Regions from separate parts of the Aliivibrio thorii genome, predicted to be linked through region 1. Evidence: predicted binding sites of a transcription regulator. Region 1 holds the regulator's gene; each other region holds the start of a gene.
What was found. The regulator PurR, encoded in region 1, represses purine synthesis genes. The targets are predictions, from matches to a motif close to TNANGNAAACGTTTNCNTNA.
Positions count from the first base shown of each region.

Region 2: the regulator PurR is predicted to act here: its motif matches at 2,444-2,463, upstream of AC2IP4_RS07950 (NupC/NupG family nucleoside CNT transporter).
Region 3: the regulator PurR is predicted to act here: its motif matches at 4,002-4,021, upstream of purL (phosphoribosylformylglycinamidine synthase).

Region 1 covers NZ_CM170654.1:1,125,435-1,132,214, forward strand. Annotated here, with positions in the region: gene AC2IP4_RS05150 (sensor domain-containing diguanylate cyclase) at 1-1,104, opposite strand, end outside; gene AC2IP4_RS05155 (TfoX/Sxy family DNA transformation protein) at 1,336-1,923, opposite strand; cyclic di-GMP riboswitch class I at 2,050-2,134, opposite strand; gene purR (HTH-type transcriptional repressor PurR) at 2,288-3,295, opposite strand; gene torD (molecular chaperone TorD) at 3,571-4,218, opposite strand; gene torR (two-component system response regulator TorR) at 4,453-5,151, shown strand; gene AC2IP4_RS05175 (IS4 family transposase) at 5,211-6,545, opposite strand.
Region 2 covers NZ_CM170654.1:1,759,992-1,766,771, forward strand. Annotated here, with positions in the region: gene AC2IP4_RS07940 (peptidylprolyl isomerase) at 1-127, shown strand, start outside; gene AC2IP4_RS07945 (glucosaminidase domain-containing protein) at 220-1,128, shown strand; gene AC2IP4_RS07950 (NupC/NupG family nucleoside CNT transporter) at 1,199-2,404, opposite strand; gene AC2IP4_RS07955 (LysR family transcriptional regulator) at 2,690-3,625, opposite strand; gene AC2IP4_RS07960 (LysR family transcriptional regulator) at 3,830-4,693, shown strand; gene AC2IP4_RS07965 (class I SAM-dependent DNA methyltransferase) at 4,777-5,478, opposite strand; gene AC2IP4_RS07970 (ISL3 family transposase) at 5,528-6,721, opposite strand.
Region 3 covers NZ_CM170654.1:2,303,898-2,310,677, forward strand. Annotated here, with positions in the region: gene purL (phosphoribosylformylglycinamidine synthase) at 1-3,836, opposite strand, end outside; gene mltF (membrane-bound lytic murein transglycosylase MltF) at 4,200-5,684, shown strand; gene AC2IP4_RS10470 (hypothetical protein) at 5,850-6,008, shown strand; gene tadA (tRNA adenosine(34) deaminase TadA) at 6,099-6,626, opposite strand; gene AC2IP4_RS10480 (LysR substrate-binding domain-containing protein) at 6,627-6,780, opposite strand, start outside.

The DNA of each region.
Region 1 (6,780 bases):
TAAATTTAAGTTCGCGAGTGCCAAACCAAGATGCTCAGCAACCGTGAAAGCAAGTTTTTGAACGCTCTTGTCTAAATGTTCTTTATCACCAAGGTAGATATGCATCATACCAATGGTGTTGCCATGTGCGGTCAATGGGATGCATAGTGTTTGGTCTGTTCCGGTCGCAGACATATGGGAACATGGCAGGGTGGTATATTTATCATTAGCGAGATGAAATTTACCTTTTCGTAATGCCCAGCATTCTTCAGGTGCGTAAGTTTTATTGCCTGGCCAAGCTCCGCCCCAATCGAGTTTTACTAGTAGTTGATTCCTAGATGAACGCATTAGAGATACGACGCCATTTACATCCCCTAAAATCCTAGGAAGGATATCTTCAACGACCATTTGAGCTTCATTGATTGAGTTACAAGCCGCAAGCATATTTGCAAGACGGTGTAATAGCTCAATTTCTTGAGTACGTTGTTCTATACGCTCTTCTTGTAGATCTTGCTCATTTTTTACTTGCTGTTGAATAAGCTTATTACTGAGTAGAGATGAGCCAATGACAAGTACAATGTTAATCCCCATTAAAATAATTAGGATGTTCATCAATTCTTCTACCATGGCATCGATACGAGTTAGTGGCGTTGCCGTTCTAAGAATATATGTTTGACCTTGGTATTCAAATGATTGTGCAGAGTAGAGTAAGTTTTTAAAGCGAGAAGTACTGAAGCGGGTAGCAGTGCCATAGCCAATATCTTTAGCGTTATTCACTTCTTCTCGGTTTAAATGGTTTTCAAGCTGTAAGACGGCGTTTAAAGAAATATCACTATCAGCAATTGGCGTGCCGTCTGATTTTATCAGAGTAATATGGTCTTCTTTGGCAATAACTAGTTTTGTTTTTATGTATACATCCAATGCTTTTAAATCAGAAAAGGAAACTTGGTCGTCATTGATGTCTTTTATAATACGAGAGGCTTCTTCAGATAGACTACCTTCAACTTTGTGCTCAAGCCAATTTGAGAGTGTTGAATTAAACACAAATAAGCCAATAGATATTGTAAATACCATTGATATTATAGGTAAATAAAGCCACTTTTTGCTGATTGTATTTTTACTCATTAACACCGCCTTATAAAACGCACGCCATTTAACAGTTTTATGTTCTATATATGAAGACGTAGCATAACTGATAGTTATATAAAGTAACAGATATTGTTACAAAGGAGAGTTAAAGTGTGAAGGCTTGTCGCTTTATTTAGTTTTAAGGGGGGGGAGCTTGGTTTAGGGAGGGTTAACGCCTTAATCTCTTTGATAGAGCATAAGATTAAGACGTATAGATTAACACTTAGTTTATAATTGCTTTCTTAATTCACTTCGTGTTTCTGCTGAAACAACAGACCAATGAGTTCCTTTAATCGCTCCTTCAAGCGACCAAAGTAATTCATCACTCACACTGTTTGAATGTGTCTGTTGAATTGCTTTATAAGCATTAACAGCTCCAGTGGTGCGCAACTCTTCAACAGTATTAATGCCTGCTTTTTTAAGCATTCTTTCTGTCGCTAATCTTAGATTTGGTAAATCTTTGATACGAGAAGGTCCGGCTGTTTGCTGTTTCTTTTTATCTTTTTTAGCGACATCTAAAGCTATGACAGCTTGAATTAAGATTGAGTCTGGCTCTTCCCAACATTCAGCTGAAATTGCAAAGTATTTAGTTACAACAGGAAAACCACGCTTTTTATAAACGTATGGTTCAAACCCTTGCTCTTTAAATAAATTGATAGTCTCATCACTAGCTCTTAAATGAAGTTTATCTTGAACAACAAGAGCGAACATAGTGCCATCAATAAAAATGCCAAAACCACCAAACATTGAGCGTGAAGTGATCTTACCTAAAGATGAAAGTAAATGAAGTGATTCTTTTAGTACTGGTTTATCCATTGCAATAATTCTCGGTTAGTAAGTCTATGTCACTAAACAACTGAGCCCGAGGAAATGGTAGCAAGTTCAAAGTAAGGTATTGTTATTTTAAAGTAAAAATTAACAATACTTGAGAGAATACTTACTGTCGGCAACCCCGCTACCTTATATATAAATACGTAGGCCGGAAGCTTTGCGTCCTGTACTTTCGTACAGTTTGCCCTGTTCGTGACTTTGCTGATAATATAGCAATTTATAGTAAGAGTTGTTGCACAATTGAGCGTAGTGTGATGTTGCTTCAAAAAATGATCATTTATTTTTGTTAAGTCGGTTCAAATTTTAAGTGTAAATTGAACCAACTCGTATTTTAATAAGTAAATAAGCGCTATTTGATTCTATTTGATACGCTGCTACGAGAGACAACTTCAGGCTGCATTTCAAAAATGCGACGCTCATGGTGCTTATCTTTAATGCGCTCTAATAAAATCTCTACCGCTGTTTTACCAACACGACGTTTAGGTTGGTGAATAGTTGTCAGGGGTGGAGAGAAATACGCCGATAATTCAATATTGTCGTAACCAATAACTGAGATGTCTTCAGGTACTTTTAAGCCCGCTTGTTGAATTTTACTTATTGCCGCCAGTGCCATAATATCGTTAAAGCAAAATAGTGCTGTTGGACGCTCTGTCATTGCTAGTACTTTATCTACAGCTTTTGATGCTGAAGCACACTCGAAGTCGCCTTCCAAAATCCAGTCAGGGTTAGCGCTTAAGTTTGATTCAGCTAAAGCTCGTTCGAACCCACGAACACGCTCTTTACACGTTAATTTATCTAACTGACCTGTAATACAAGCGATTTTTTCATGGCCGTTTTCAATTAAATGTTTTGTTGCTAAGTAACCGCCTTTTTCTGAATTATCAATGATTTTATCTGTACGTGGGCTATCTGGGCCCCAATCCATAATAACCATTGGTAGCTCAGTGTTTTTTTCAAGCAGCGCTAATAGTTGTTCATTAAGGTCTGAACACATGACTAATAGGCCATCAACACGTTTTTCTGAAAGCATGCGAAGATAATGTTTTTGCTTATCTAAATCGCCTTCAGTATTACACATAAATAAAGTGTAACCTTGTTTGTAACAGTAATTCTCAACACCATGCATAACCTCTGCAAAAAATGGGTTGAAAGATTGTGTTACTAACATACCAATCGTACGTGTTGTATTGCATTTTAAACTGCGAGCAACGGCACTAGGTGCGTAGTTTAGTTCTTCAACCGCTTCCCATACACGTTTTTGAGTTGCTTCGGCAACAAAACGAGTTTTATTAATTACATGAGAGACAGTGGTAGTAGAAACAGCTGCAAGTTTTGCAACATCTTTAATAGTAGCCATATAAAAGCCTTAATGGGTAAAATAAGGGGCTATTTATGTTCCAACAAAATTGATATTACATTATGTAGATATGATGGAAGATAAATAGGCCCTGGTTATAAATGAAAAAAACCGCCAAAAATGCGGTTTTCATTTAATGATCAAATTTTATCGTTTGCGCTCACATTTTATAGGTAAAGCATAGTGCAAACAATTAGTGATTTAATTAATTTTGTTAATGATTTGATTTATATCACACACCTGTAAAAATATTGTACCAATATATAAACTATAAATTACTCACCTGTAAGGAAAGTAACATCAAGTTGTAGAAAGGTTACAAGGAAAGTCGTTACTGCAGCATAAAAGCCGAATTCATCTCTCTCCTTACAAATATGGTTAAATTTTGGAGTCCAAGATAATAGCTGTTTATTAATAAAAGAAAGTTGCGCACTCATATAAGCTTCAAAGTCTTCTTCAGAAGTTTGCTGATTTGTCATTAGGATTAAATTCCCAAGGAAATCTAGTTCAATAGCTATATGGTCTGCGGGTTCATTGAATTCTGCTTTTTGAGCAATCTTGTACTTTTCTAGTAATTCACGCATATCTTGAGCAGGTTTTGCATTAAGAAGGCCTGATTTATCTAAATAGATTGATGCATAAGGTAGAGCACTGTTTTTGTCAGAACCTAAAAATGCTTGGCAAAAATCAGCTGATAATTCAAGCTGTGCATCGTCGCGAGCTTGAAGTTTATTTAACTTTTCAACCAATTCATTTACCGATGACGCTAATTCTGGCGTCTTCCCTAAATCAGACAGGAAAGTACGAACTTCAAAACTGTTATATTGTTCTAATTGTTCTTCTGTTAGTTCATTCGCTAATAAGTTCGACAACCACCAGTAAATTTCAGCGCGTTGTTCGTTAAATGCAGTTAATTCGTTCATGTCTCTTTGCTCCAAGAAATTTATTTAAGAATTGTACTGGATAAGTATGAAAAGGAATAGCACCTATCATTAACAGGGTGTATAAAGATATGTGTAAAGATTAAATTTCGATTTTTATTAATAATTGTTTTGAATCAATTAAAATACAGAAATATCAATTGAGAATTGGCATTATTACAAAATATGAATAGAATAAGATAAGAACTATCCAAATAACCATTAAAAGAGAATATTATGAGCTATCACATTTTAGTTGTTGAAGACGAAGTGGTAACTCGCTCTAAGCTTGTAGGCTACTTTGAAGCCGAGGGATATCAAGTGAGCGAGGCTGAAACAGGGGCAGAAATGCGAACTATTTTGGCTGAACAAAAAGTTGATTTAATTATGCTTGATATAAACCTACCAGGAGAGGATGGTTTATTATTGGCTCGCGAACTGCGCAGTCAATCTAATATTGGTATTATTCTCGTTACAGGACGAACAGATAGTATTGACCGAATTGTCGGTTTAGAAATGGGTGCAGATGACTATGTCACTAAACCTGTAGAGCTACGTGAATTATTGGTTCGAGTTAAGAACTTGTTTTGGCGTATGTCTTTAGTTAATGAGCCAGTTGAATTGGATGAGTCAAATGTAGTTCGTTTTGGTGAATGGACATTTGATATTCAGCGCCGTGCATTATCAAATAATGGCGAACCAGTTAAATTAACTAAAGCTGAATATGAACTGTTGGTGGCGTTATCTTCGTACCCAAATACGGTTCTTTCGCGTGAACGTATTTTAAATATGATTAGCCACCGTGTAGATGCACCAAATGATAGAACGATTGATGTATTGATTCGAAGAATGCGCGCAAAAATGGAAGTGGACCCTAAAAACCCACAGATCTTTGTTACCGTACACGGTGAAGGTTACATGTTCGCTGGTGATTGATAGTTATTAATTATCGTTAAAAGATTTAAATTGAACCACTCATATTTGAGTAATGCCAGTCAGTTAAGCTGACTGGCTTTTTTCTTTTTCCAGCAAGGGTACTTCACGGCTTTAGCTCGAACTCTCCTTGGATAGCGCCTATCTTCTCTCTTTGGCGGTAAAATGTAGTGAGCGGTATTTGCCTGTAAAGAGGCGATAGTCTTCGGGATATTACCTGCACTATTTAGTGACATTGTGTACAACATATTTATGATTGCCAGCGAGCATGATGTGAAACTTAATTGGTTTGCGTGAAGCCCCTTCACCGTATGTGACATCTTAACCATTTGATATCTAAGTAAGTTATAACCAAGTAATATCCCCCATAATTCTTGTCTAATCATCTCAGGCTTTTTACTTCGAAGGTGATGCTCACTATTTAGAAGCGTCTGTTTCATTTCTCTATAACCGACTTCTATCTCCCAACGCTCACTGTACAGCTCTACCATTTCAGACGATGGAAAACGCATTGGATCAACCATTGAAGTTAAAATTTGAGTCTCTTTTCCTTTCACTTTTTTACTCACTAACCGAGCTTCAATATATTCCGGCAGATCAAGGAACTTCTTTCTAGCTTGTGGCGATGTTTTTAAACGCACTAATTTATCTTGTCGACCTAAAGTTCGTACTTCCTCATATATTGTTCCTTTCTTCACAGGAAGCAACCAATGACGTTCCGATCCTGTTGTAGACCATTTATGAAGTAAGCCAAGGGAATAAAATCCTTTATCAAACAAAGTTATAGAGTTATCTGGAGTGGATGAGATAAGTTGTTCAGCTAAAACCATTTCACTGACTTTTGTGCTATCAAAAGCACTATTGATCAATAAATGGCTAGTGAGTTCCATTTGGCATACCATTCTGATTTGAGGGTAGCAGGTTTCGCCATGCTGATTACTTTTAGGTTCAAATACTTGAAGGTTTTCTTTTGTGTCAGGCGCTCGCCAAACTACGCCATCAACACCTAATAATTGTAAACCGTTCCATGTTGGATGGTTTGCTTCGGTATTCCAGATTTCAGCTGTTGATGTGAAAATATGTCTTACTGCTTCGCTTCCAAGTCTTTGTCTCGCTTGAACTACTGCACTCGGAGCCACTAGTGGCCGCTTTCCTGGCAGCATAAGCTGCATATTACTGGTAATGTCCCAGACTGACTCATCTCGATAGAAAGCCATGCCTAACACAACCCAAATCATCATATCTAATGGTAATCGGCGCTTACGGATCGTAGCTATCCCAGCCTCTTCTAAACATTGATTAATAAATTCAGGAGGTAATATATCACTGAGTTTTCCGAGAGAATCAGAATCAGGGACGAAATCATTAGCCAGTGTTAGAGCTTTAGTTAGTTGCATAAAAAATCCGATATTGGTTACCCAATATCGGATTTTGAAGGTTTTTAACGATCAGTCAAATGATCTGGAAAATTTCTTAACTGATCGGCATTACTCATATTTGAGTGGTTTTTTATTTATATAGCTGTCAATATAAACTGTGACTCATTCATAAGAAATTGTGATTTTAATTGTTTTTTATAATAAAATAATAAGTAGGAGTGCTCGCACTTGTCTATTCAAAAATAAAATTATT
Region 2 (6,780 bases), 630 kb from region 1:
TGAAGTAACTATTGGTATGGATGTAGTTAAGAAAATTGCAAAAATTAAAACTAAATCTATCGGTGAATTTGACGATGTTCCAAAAGAGAGTATTGTGATCGAGAAAGTGACTATTGTAGAAGAATAACAGAGCGACTGTTAACTCCACATAAACACTAAAAACGGTGCTGAATATAGCGCCGTTTTCGAGCCTATTAATATTAAAATGGAACTCCATTTATGTCTTTATCTAAAAAGTTAAAACATATCTCTACCTCTTTACTTCTCATCGCATCTTCTAGCACTCTTGCGGATACTCAACTGCCTATTTCACCAGAGAAGACCCACAATCCCTACCCTGAAGTAAAAGTCACCACGCTTAACTCAGCTCAATCACTTATCAAGCAATTTGAACTGCATCAATATCAATTAGCTAACGTTAGCAGTACAGATAAAATCCCGCCGTTCTTTGTTGAGAATCTTCCTAGTGATTTAAATTCGTTACCTGTTCAAGAGAAAATCTCAGGGTTTATTCGTTTATTACTGCCTACCATTATTGAGGTGAATAAACGAATAAGTGCGGTTAGAAATGACGTAATTACGCTATCGAAGCAGCCTAAAAGTGAATGGTCGAAAGAAGGAACGGTGTGGTTAAATGATTTAATGACGTCTTATGATATTAAATCAAACAACATTGATGACCTACTTTTACGTCTTGATATTATTCCTGTTGGTATGGTTCTAGCCCAAGGAATTGATGAAAGTGGCTGGGGAACCAGTTATTTCGCAGTTAAAGGGAATGGATTATATGGAGAGCATTTATCTTCTAAAGGCGGTAAGTATTTAAGTACCCCTGGTGGGCATGTAAAAGTTGCTGCATTTGATAACCTGTTCGCAGGAACTGCTCGTTATATGTATAACTTAAATACGACATCGGCTTATAAAGATCTTTGGGTTTTACGTAAAAAACTAAGTCGTGAAGGTAAATTATCAGGGTATGAGTTAGTCGAGGCTTTATCTCACTACTCTACTCGTGGTGACGCTTATGTTGAGAATTTACAATCTCTAATTAAGCATCATAAATTAGATAGTTTTGATCAGGTTACATTTGATAGCTCAACGCCGATTCGAGTGAGATTTGAGGACTAGGATCTAGAAAAAATAAAGGTTGCGACTTTTTGATCGCAACCTTTTCTTTATTTGAAATTGAGCAATTAACTTAAAGTGACAAAATCACACCGGCAATCGCGGCACTCATCAAGTTTGCTAATACGCCTGCAGTAATCGCTCTGAACCCCATTTTAGCAATGAATGGACGACGCTCAGGAACAAGACTTCCTAAACCACCAATCAAGATCGCCATGGTTGAGATATTGGCAAAACCACACAAAGCAAAGGTAACAATCGCAACAGAGTGTGGGCTTAATTGATCTTTAACTTCCATCAATTGAATAAAGGCGACAAACTCATTTACTACGATCTTATTACCAATCAGTGAACCCGCAAGAATCGCTTCATTCCATGGAACACCTAATAAGAATGCAACTGGTGCAAATAGGTAACCAAGGATCAACTCAAAGCTTAGTTTTAAGCCAAAGAAATCACCGACATGGCCAAGCAAACCATTTAATAAGGCAATGACACTCACGAACGCCAATAACGTCGTACCTACTGCTACTGCAATACGTAAACCAGACATTGCACCATCCGCTAATGCTTCAAATACGTTTGTCGCGTGGTCAATCTCAACAGAGGTAATTTCATCATCATTATTGGCTTCATCACCTGGTGGAACCATCATCTTCGCCATTAATAGGCCAGCAGGTGCTGACATGAATGCCGCAGAAATAAGGAAGTTAAGATCCACACCTAGAGATGCGTAACCGACCATAGTACCGCCAGCCACTGACGCTAAACCACAAGTCATGACAGCAAAGAACTGTGAATCACTCATGTGCTTTAAATAAGGTTTTACAACAAGAGGGGCTTCTACCATGCTCACAAAGATGTTTGCCGTCGCTGCAAGTGATTCTGCGCGCCCAGTGCCTAATAATCGTTGTAATCCACCACCAATAAAATTGATGACTCTAGGCATGATACCCAAATGATAAAGTGCAGAGATAAGCGCAGAGAAGAAGATAATGATACCAAGAACATTAACGGCAAATACAAAGCCCACTTTACCTGTTGCTAAGCCACCGAACAGAAACGCGATTCCTTGTTGGCCATAATCAATCACGCCTGAAACGCCAGCAGTTACTGAATTTAAAACTTCTTTACCTGCTGGAACGTAAAGTACCAGTAGAGCAAATAGAATTTGTAAGCCAAACGCCAAAGAGACAGTTCTTAAAGGGATATTACGGCGATCAGTCGAACATAAGTAAGCAAATAGTAAAATGGCAAAAATACCAAGTAGCGATGTCATGATAGAAACCTGTGCTATCGAAAATGAGCCTGCATTCTAATGCGCAAAGGTTTGCGTGCAAGTCGAGGTTGCTAACGCCCTGTTAATGAGATTTAGATCACATTTTGTAGACCCTCTTAACTTATTGATTTATAAAATAAGAGCTGTATTTGGAAAGGGTATTGTTGCTGTATGGAAAATATATTTTTTTCAAGGCTGATAATGAATTTAAGTCATTGATTAAAAAGGCATCATTGCGCTGTATTTAATTTAATCAATGCCAATATCGACCATATAATACTTTGATTATAACTTAACCCATTTCATTAACGCTTTATCCCAATATGGCTGTTGACCAATATGCTGACGTAAGAAATCAATGGCCGCACTTATCTTTCTTGGCAAATGTTTACGACTTGGGTAAACCGCATAAATTGGCATTTTTTGACTCGCTTTCCAGTCAGGTAAGAGCTGAATCAATTTGCCATCATTAAATTCATTTGTTAATAAATAACTGGCTAAATAGGCGACGCCCCACCCTGAAATAGCCGCGTCCCTTACCGCTTCTGCTAAGTCAACACGATAGTTCCCAGAAACTTTGACACACAACTCTTCATTGCCTTTGCTGAAATCCCAATTACTGTAATCACGGTGACGACTTTGATAAGTTAAACAGTTATGTTTAATAAGATCTTGCGGATGATGAGGAACTTCCCTATTTATTAAATAATCAGGAGAAGCCGCTAGCACAAAATGCGAATCAGCTAAACGTTGAGCAACATACCCCTCAGGTAAATCTTCAAAGTTTGTCACCCATAAATCCAACCCCTCTTTAAGCATATCTGCTCGGTGATCAAACAAGCGAACTTCCACTTGTAATTCAGGATATTGCTGACGTAATTTATCAATCGCAGGGATAATATGCATGGTGCCAAAAGACTGCGATAGCCCTAGTCGCAAAATACCCGCAACACCGTCACGTTCATTATCCATAATGGCACTGGCTTCGCTCATCGCACTGTACATTTTTTCGCAGTACAGATAAAACTGTTGCCCTGCATCCGTAAGAATAAGTGAACGTGTCGTTCTTTGAACTAATTTTACATTCAAATTCGACTCTAGCACCCCCAGTTGTTTACTGACATGAGAGGTAGACACACCCATTTGTTTTGCTGCAGCAGTAAAACTACCTGCTTTTGCTAAGGCGTAAAATATCACCATTTGACTGGCACGATCATGCATCTCTCTTGTCCTTTATTTCAAAGGGAATATGGGCGGCGGATAATAACACTTACCTCCTCAATTAAAAGAAATGAACCGAACTTTTTTCTCGAGAAACTGAATGAGTCATAAAGACAACCTATTTATGTACTAAAATTAAGTTTCACTATTCTCATTCAAAATTTTGATATATTGTAATAAATTAGTATCTAATAGATGGATCTTATGTTTAATCTTCAGCAACTTAAAACGCTTATTGAATGTGTTGAATCTGGTTCTTTTTCTGCTGCGGCACGAAAATTGGGGAAAGCACAATCAGCTATTAGTACTGCTATTGCTAACTTAGAGATAGACACCGGAGTGGAGATCTTTGACCGTTCGACCCGAATACCTACACTGACACCTCACGGTAAGCGTTTATATATCGAATCCATCCATTTATTATCCCAAGCGAAAGACATTGAGACCATGCTCAACTCTTTTAGTCTCGGAATAGAAGATACATTAACCATCGTTATAAATGAGTTATTATTGACTCCGACGTTTTTCAAAGTAATAAACGAATTTTATCAGCAATTTCCACATACTGAGTTGAATATTAATACCGCAGAGAATCAAGAAATATCGGAATTAGTAGCACAAGGAAAAGCCTCTATTGGGTTTATGCTGTGTAATGATGCTCTTCCTAAAAAAGTCGAGCTTGGTTTAGTAGGGTACTTACCTATTTCGATTGTAGCCAATAAAGATCACCCTCTACACTCACAAGAGTCAATTCACCTCAATGAATTAAAGCGATACCATCAAATATTATTGACTAATATGCATAGCCCTTGGAATGTTCATTTCTCATCTTCCATAACTAAAACGAACAATGTAAATGCTCTGCAATCATTATTAACGGTTGATGATTGTTGGGGGTTTGTTCCTGACCATCTAACAAATAAGAATCAAGCATTAAAGATACTCGATGTAGACTCAGAAGAGAAAAATTGGCTCTTACATATAGACCGTGTCGTGATAAAAAATCACAATCTTGGCCAAGCTCATTCATGGTTATATCAACACTCTGTAGAAATGTTTGAACTATAAAGTACAGGTAATCATTCGATGCTACTAAATATTCATCTTCACATAATTAATAGCATTGAATTACTTGTATTAAACCTCAATAACTAACCTAACTTTTGGCATTTAATAAATATAAAATTTGGATTCTTAGATAAGTATTCGTATTTTTCTTCAGAAATCGCTTTTACTTTTTCAGACACTTTACCTTCTGATAAATGGGTTACAACAAGGCCACTGTCCATAATAACTTGCATCAATTCAGTTAAAGATCGACGGTAAAACTGAACCTCAACTGGCTCACCTATCGTATCCCACACTTCGCTCACTAATTCTCTTTCAAAATAGTTACCAGATATTGATGATTCAAAATCAACAAAAGGATGATGAGTTGAAAAAACAAAACTACCGCCGTGTTTCAACACACGAGTAATATCTATAAATAAAGGCAAAAGTTCATCAATATAATGAACCATTAAAGGTGCTATCACCAAATCAGCACTCTCAGTTTCTTCTTTAATAAGGCCCAAAGACGCATCTTGATCATAAGCCGTAATTCGTTCACCAAATTTACGTTTTACCATTGCGACCATGTCTTTAGAGTAATCAATGCATGTTAACTTGCTCGCACCTTGATTAATCAAATACTCAACATAAACCCCGGTTCCACAGCCTAGATCAATAATATCTAACCCACTAACATCACCAAGAATGGTTTGTAAAGATGATCTCTCTAAGTGTGCATTGTAGATATTATCTTGCACTGCTGAATCGTATTTTTCAGCAAACGTGGTGTACATTTTAGACATCGTATTATCCCATCAAATGTAATTAATAACAGGGGGGCTAATTTAAGGTTCATCGCGGCTTTCCGGGGAAAGCCGCTTTTATCTTCATAAAGAAATAGTCTGTATCTCTGTAGCCATACCCCATTCTTTTGATCAGCTTAATTTTGTTATTTATTCCTTCCAGTGTACATGTATTTAATCGGTATAAAGCCGAACTAACAATTCCGTGAAGGTATGGTTTTAACTTTCGTGCAAAACTGATTAATGGTTGGATCCCACTCTCATTTACCTGTTGCCACCATACATCCCATAGTTCTATTGCCTGCGTTTCTGAATCACAATACCAGAGCTCTTTTAATTGCTCTCCTAGCAAATGAGTCACCATTAAATCGTGGTTTACCGAAAGTATTTCATCTAGATAACTCTGTTGATTTGCGTCTAGGTTGTCTCTATTTTTCAAAAGGATCCAGCGTGAACGCTTAATCCAACGACGAGCTTTTTTGTCTTCTTTGAGTTGATTCGCTTGATCTACCCTAACTCTATCCATTACCTCTCGTCCATATTTGGCTACCACATGAAAAAGATCGTATACAATACGCGCATTAGGGCAATGAGCTTTCACTTCGAGATCGAAAGCTGTATTCATATCCATAGCTACTGCTTCGATATTTTCGGCATGCTCACCAAGCTCTTCAAAGAAAGGCCTGATATCAGTTCGGCTTCTACCTAAACCAATCCAAAGCACTTGATGTGTCTGCGCATCGGCAATCACTGTTGCATATCGATGTCCTTTAAATATGGCAAACTCATCCATCACTAGTTGACGTAATTTATCCCATGGTATGTCAGGGATAACTCGTTTAAGTCGTTGTTTATCAATGTTCTTTATCGTGTGCCAATGTACTCCAGTCAGTTCTGAAATATGTTTAATCGGCAGCAAAGGCAGCAGTTGTTCAATATATTCTATCAATCGATTAGTCAGGCGTGAGTATGGTTTAAGCCAAGATATTGCTTCCGTTTTTGTACCACATAGCGAACATGTAATGCGCCTAGTCTGAATCAAAAGTTCAACTGGAGTTCCTAATATCATAGCGTCTTTAATAGTTCGCCACTGAGTATCGTGAGTAAATTCAGAGAGTCGCCCGCAAGAGCAGAATGCTGGGGAATCAGGCTTTAAGGTTATAGAGATTAATGAATCAGTTTTATGAGATTTTACGATCTGAAAACCTTTACAGAATGATGATAAAAAAGTATTATTTGGCATGAAAACGGCAGTTTATGAAAAGTTGTGTTTGGCGATGTAACTTTACCACTAACTGCCGT
Region 3 (6,780 bases), 1.2 Mb from region 1:
GTTTCTGGAGCCCAAGAGTTTGCAACCGTACGGAATACACGCTCAGGATGAGGCATCATGATCGTTACACGACCGTCCGTTGTTGTTAAACCAGTGATAGCGTTTGGCGAACCATTCGGGTTGTTCGGGTATTGCTGCGTTTGGTTACCGTTGTTATCAACGTAACGTAGAGCAACCGTACCTGAGTTTTCAATCGCGTTTAGGTGGTCGTTGTCACGCACTTCTACACGGCCTTCACCGTGAGAAACAGCGATTGGCATACGAGAACCTTCCATGCCGTTAAAGAACACAGAATCAGACTTCTGAACTTCAACCAGGCTGAAGCGAGCTTCAAAACGCTCTGATTCGTTACGAACGAAACGTGGCCAGTACTCAGCTCCTGGGATAAGTTCACGCAGGTTAGACAACATCTGACAACCGTTACATACACCTAAAGAGAAGGTATCTTCACGCTTGAAGAAGTTTTCAAATTGGTCACGAGTAGAATTGTTAAACAGAACCGATTTAGCCCAACCTTCACCTGCGCCCAGTACATCACCGTAAGAGAAGCCACCACAAGCCACAAGACCGTTGTACTCTTCTAGTACCGCTTGACCCGTTAGGATATCACTCATGTGAATATCTGTTGCTTCAAAGCCTGCACGGTCAAATGCTGCAGCCATTTCAACGTGAGAGTTAACACCCTGCTCACGTAGAATCGCCATCTTAGGTTTAGCACCTAGGTTGATATAAGGCGCTGCGATATCTTCATTTACGTCGAAACTTAGTTTCACGTTCAGACCTGGATCTGAGTTATCTTTCTTCGCTTCATGTTCTTGGTCAGCACAGATTGGGTTATCACGTAAACCTTGCATCTTATGCGTCGTTTCAGCCCAGATAGTACGTAGTTCAGTACGGTTACGTTCTACTATAACTTGCTCACCAGATTTAATTACGAGTTCGTTTGAATCTTCAACAGAGCCGATTACATGTGAACATGCTTCTAGGCTATTTGCTGCAAGAGTAGAAAGCACTGCATCTAAATCGTCGTTACGAACTTGGATTACCGCACCTAACTCTTCATTAAATAATGCTGCTAGCGTGTCTTCGCCTAGCGCTGCAATATCAGCATTAACACCACAGTGACCTGCGAATGCCATTTCAGCAAGAGTAACAAATAAACCACCATCGCCTTTATCGTGATAAGCCACAACTTGGTCGTTTGCTACTAAAGTTTGAATACCTTCGTAGAAACCTTTTAGCTGCACTGCGTTGTCTACGTCTGCTGGTTTATCACCAAGCTGCTTGTAAACTTGTGCAAGTGCTGTTGCACCCATGCGGTTTTTACCGTTACCTAGGTCGATAAGAACTAGAGAAGAATTACCTTTGTCAGTACGAAGCTGAGGAGTAATCGTCTTACGAACATCTTCAATACGGGCAAACGCTGTAATCACAAGAGAAAGCGGAGAAGTAACTTCTTTTTGCTCGCCGTTCTCTTCCCATTTAGTCTTCATAGACATTGAATCTTTGCCCACTGGGATAGTTAGACCAAGTGCCGGACAAAGCTCTTCACCTACTGCTTTAACTGCTTCATAAAGACCGGCATCTTCACCTGGGTGACCCGCTGGAGACATCCAGTTTGCAGATAATTTAATGTTCTTAATGTCGCCAATATTCGTTGCTGCAATGTTGGTAATTGCTTCACCAACCGCTAAACGAGCTGATGCACCAAAGTCTAAAAGTGCAACAGGAGTACGCTCACCAAGAGACATAGCTTCACCGTGGTAAGTGTCATAACTTGCCGCAGTTACTGCACAGTTAGCAACAGGAACCTGCCATGGACCAACCATTTGATCACGAGCAACAAGACCCGTTACCGAGCGGTCACCAATTGTGATTAAGAATGTTTTCTCTGCAACCGTTGGCAAACGAAGAACACGTTCAATTGCATCGTTCATTTCAATGCCTGAACGATCAATCGCTGGGTTATTCGCTTTTAGTGTTTTCGCATCACGGTGCATCTTAGGCGTTTTGCCTAAAAGAATGTCCATTGGCATGTCGATTGGCGTATTGTCGAAGTGTGAATCTTCTAATTTCAGATCACGTTCTTCAGTTGCTTTACCAACCACTGCATATGGCGCACGTTCACGCTTACAAATAGCTTCAAATGTCGCTAAGTCTTTATCTGCAACCGCCATTACGTAACGCTCTTGAGATTCATTACACCAGATCTCAAGTGGGCTCATGCCCGGCTCATCGTTTGGAACGTCACGTAGGTTAAAGATACCACCACGCTCACCATCATCAACAAGCTCAGGTAATGCGTTTGAAATACCACCAGCACCCACATCGTGGATAAATGCGATTGGGTTTGCATCACCAAGCTGCCAACAACGGTCGATAACTTCCTGACAACGACGCTCCATCTCTGGGTTTTCACGTTGTACTGAAGCGAAATCTAGATCTTCAGAAGAAGAACCTGAGTCCATTGAAGATGCTGCACCGCCGCCAAGGCCGATGTTCATCGCAGGACCACCAAGTACGATTAAGCTTGCGCCTACTGGGATCTCTTTCTTCTGAACATGATCATCACGAATATTACCTAGACCACCAGCAAGCATAATTGGCTTGTGATAACCACGTACTTCTTCACCATTATGAGAGTTTACTTTTTCTTCGTAAGTACGGAAGTAACCTAACAGGTTTGGACGGCCAAATTCATTGTTAAATGCCGCGCCACCTAGAGGGCCTTCAAGCATAATATCAAGCGCAGTAACGATACGGCTTGGCTTACCAAAATCCGTTTCCCACGGTTGAACAAAATTAGGAATTTTTAAGTTAGATACAGAAAAACCAACTAAACCTGCTTTTGGTTTACCACCGATACCTGTTGCGCCTTCATCACGGATTTCACCGCCAGAACCTGTTGACGCACCCGGCCAAGGAGAGATTGCTGTTGGATGGTTATGCGTTTCTACTTTCATCAAGATGTGTGTTTTCTCTTGATGGTAACCATAGCCACGAGTTTCTGGATCTGGGAAGAAGCGACCGACTGTAGAACCCGTCATTACAGCTGCATTATCTTTATAAGCAGACAGTACGTTTTCAGGAGTAACTTCGAAGGTGTTTTTAATCATCTTGAATAATGATTTCTCTTGCTTAATCCCATCGATTGTCCAATCCGCATTAAAGATCTTGTGACGACAATGCTCTGAGTTCGCTTGTGCAAACATCATTAATTCGATGTCCGTTGGGTTACGACCTAACTTTTCAGTAAAGCTTTCAAGTAAGTAATCTATTTCATCTTCAGCCAGTGCAAGACCTAGGGTAACGTTTGCGTTTTCTAGCGCTTTACGACCACCAACAAGTAGGTCGACTTCAGCATATGGTGCAGGTTCAGCTACCGTAAATAATGCCGCTGCTGATTCAAAATCAGTAAAGACCACTTCCATCATACGATCATGAAGAATGGCTTTTAATTCAAGCAATTGAAGTTCAGAAAGAGTTTCAGAAGTTTCTACATAATACGCAGTACCACGCTCTAAACGTGCGATTTTAGCTAAGCCACAGTTATGGGCAATATCAGTAGATTTTGAAGACCAAGGAGAGATAGTACCTGGACGAGGTGCAGAAAGAAGTAATAAACCTTCAGGCTTATGTTCTTCAATCGTAGGGCCGTAAGTTAGCAATTTTTCTAACTTTACAATTTCAGATGCATCAAGCTCTGAGGTTACGTCAGCAAAGTGAGCAAACTCAGCATAAATACCAGTAACAGGTAAATTTAGCTCGCAACAAAGCTCAAGTAGCTTGTTAACACGAAATTCAGATAAAGCAGGTGAACCACGCAAAATTCTCATGTACTTAGGTCTCTTCGGCAATGAATTAAAGGTAATATTGGAATAGTTTCATGTCGTTATAAATAGCTAACTCTATTAATTATTCATAACACATAGTGACTATGCCGATGTTACCTCTGGTATTGCGAACGCATTATAAAGGATTTTGTTTTGTGAAGTAACACCAAAAGCAACCGTTTGCGTGTTTTTTTGGAAAAAAGTTTAAATGGCCTCTCAATTTGATGGTTTTGAATAAAAAATAAACAATGAATAATTTATTCTGCCTTAATCTCTAATAATTGTTCTAATTTGTTACCGTGCTTTTGCCTCTTATTCTCCCATTTGATATAACTACGCCCTACTTATTTAAAAGAGCATTCAGACTTGAGCCGCATCCGATATTATCGCTTTTTACCATCTTGTTTGGTTGTTTTTACTTTGCTTCTTACCTTAACTGGCTGCCAAGTAGAATCAGAACCAAAAAACAAATTAGAACAAGTGAGAGAACGCGGTATTTTACGAGTCAGTACACTAAACAACCAACTCTCTTATTACATCGGTTCTGATGGCCCAACAGGGTTAGATTACGATCTAGCTAAGGCTTTTGCTGAAAAACTAGAAGTTAAGCTAGAAATCACACCAGCTTATACTTATTCAGGTTTATTCCCCGCTCTTGATCGCAATGAAGTTGATATTGTTGCTGCTAATATGACGATTACACCAGACCGCCTACAACAATTTAATCCTGGACCTGTCTATTATTATGTCAGCCAACAAGTGGTTTATAAAAAAGGCAGTTGGCGCCCTCGTAATATTAAAAACCTTACAGAGCTTGATGAGAACTTAACTATAGTCAAAGACTCTAGCTTTGAAGGCACGTTAACAAAGTTAAAAGAAAAGCATCCTGATCTCGATTGGAAAACAGAACCAGATACCGACGTTAGCGAATTATTAAAAAAAGTAGCCAATGGAGAGATACATTACACTCTCGCCGACTCTGTTGAATTGTCATTAACTCAGCGTATTCATCCTGACTTAGCGGTTGCTTTTGAGTTAACTGAAGATCAGCCTGTCGCCTGGTTCCTACAAAAAACTGAAGATGATAGCTTACAAGCATTATTGATCGAGTTTTTTGGTGAGTTAAAAGAAAGTGGCAAACTCGCTCTTTTAGAAGAAAAATATTTTGGTCACGTTGAATCGTTTGATTACGTCGACACTCGTGCTTTTATTCGTGCGTTAGAAAGCAAACTGCCTAAATGGGAACCTCTATTTAAAAAGTACGCAGGGGACTTTGATTGGCGTTTCTTAGCAGCACTGTCATACCAAGAATCACATTGGAACCCATTAGCAAAATCTCCTACTGGGGTGCGCGGCATGATGATGTTAACGCTTCCAACAGCTCAATCTGTTGGCGTTAAAAATCGCTTGAGCCCAGAGCAAAGCATTCGTGGCGGAGCAGAATATTTACGCCGAATAGTAAAGCGCGTACCAGATTCCATTACTGAACATGAAAAAATTTGGTTTGCTTTAGCCTCTTATAACATTGGCTTTGGTCACATGATGGATGCACGTCGTTTAACGCAACGTCTAGGTGGTGACCCTGATTCGTGGACAGATGTAAAAGATAATTTACCGCTATTACGCCAAAAACGTTATTACAAATATCTACGCTATGGTTTTGGTCGTGGTGATGAAGCCCAAAATTACGTTGAAAATATTCGTCGTTATTACCAAAGTATTATTGGTTATGAACAAGAGCAAGCAAATAAGTTGATTCAAGAAGAAATCACGGTTGAAGATTTAACGGTGATTGATGTTCCACTTTCTTCTGCTGCCACTACAATTAGTGATACAACTCCAAGTAAGTAGAACTCTAATTACAAATAAAGAAATATAACTAAAAAATGCGTATAAAATGGCATGTTCATGTTACGGTAACAATTAGCACATACTCTGAGTTAACTTGTACTCAACATCATACCAATTAAAGTTAAATACACTTTAATTTTTATTCGTTAATTTAAGGGGGAGTTTATGCTCTCTAGCAGAAAAAAACTAAAGCCAAGTACATCGCTAAAGGGCAGTACTCAGCGTCGACGTAAACTGTTAAATAACCACAAAAAGGTACTTCATCGTCAACGTACCTATGCGATGTCACTGTTTGATGAAGGCGAAGCATTCTCGTGCCGCTAACCTTTTGGACATATTTTTTCTTAACGCTCAATAAAAAAGGCAAATTGCGATAATTCAATTTGCCTTCTCTCTATTTTAGTGTTTTCTGAATTAATCCATCACCTGATTTTTCAATTCTTCTCGTTGTAATTTTCGCTCTTCTTTCTTCTCTTTACGTCTTCTTTTAAAAAAAGCTTGTAGTTGCTCTCGGCACGCTTCTTCCATTAAACCTGATTCACACTCTACGAAATGAAACGCGGTTGCAGAAGTAAATAAGTTAATAACGCTGCCAGATGCACCAGTTTTCATATCAGAAGCACCAAAAATGACTTTTTTTATTCTACTATGAACAATCGCACCAGCACACATAGGGCATGGCTCTAACGTAACGTATAACGTCGCATCAACTAAGCGATAGTTTTCAATTTTACTTCCCGCTTGTTTAATCGCCATCATCTCAGCATGTGCCGTTGCATCATGAGAACCAATTGAACGATTCCACCCCTCACCTATGATTTCACCATCTAAGACAATCACAGCACCAACAGGAACCTCACCTTCTTCTTCAGCAATTGCAGCCAGTTCTATTGCTCGCTGCATATAGAAGTTCGCACCTTTATTTTCTTTTTCAACACTCATCTATTCAGCTAACTCTTGGGCTAAAAATTCAACCAATAAACGAACTTTCGTCGAAAGGTGTCGATTATTTGGGTAAACCGCCCAGATCCCTTCTTTTGGTTCACGATATGGAACAAGGATTTCAACTAACTCTCCTTTATCCATTGATTCTTGA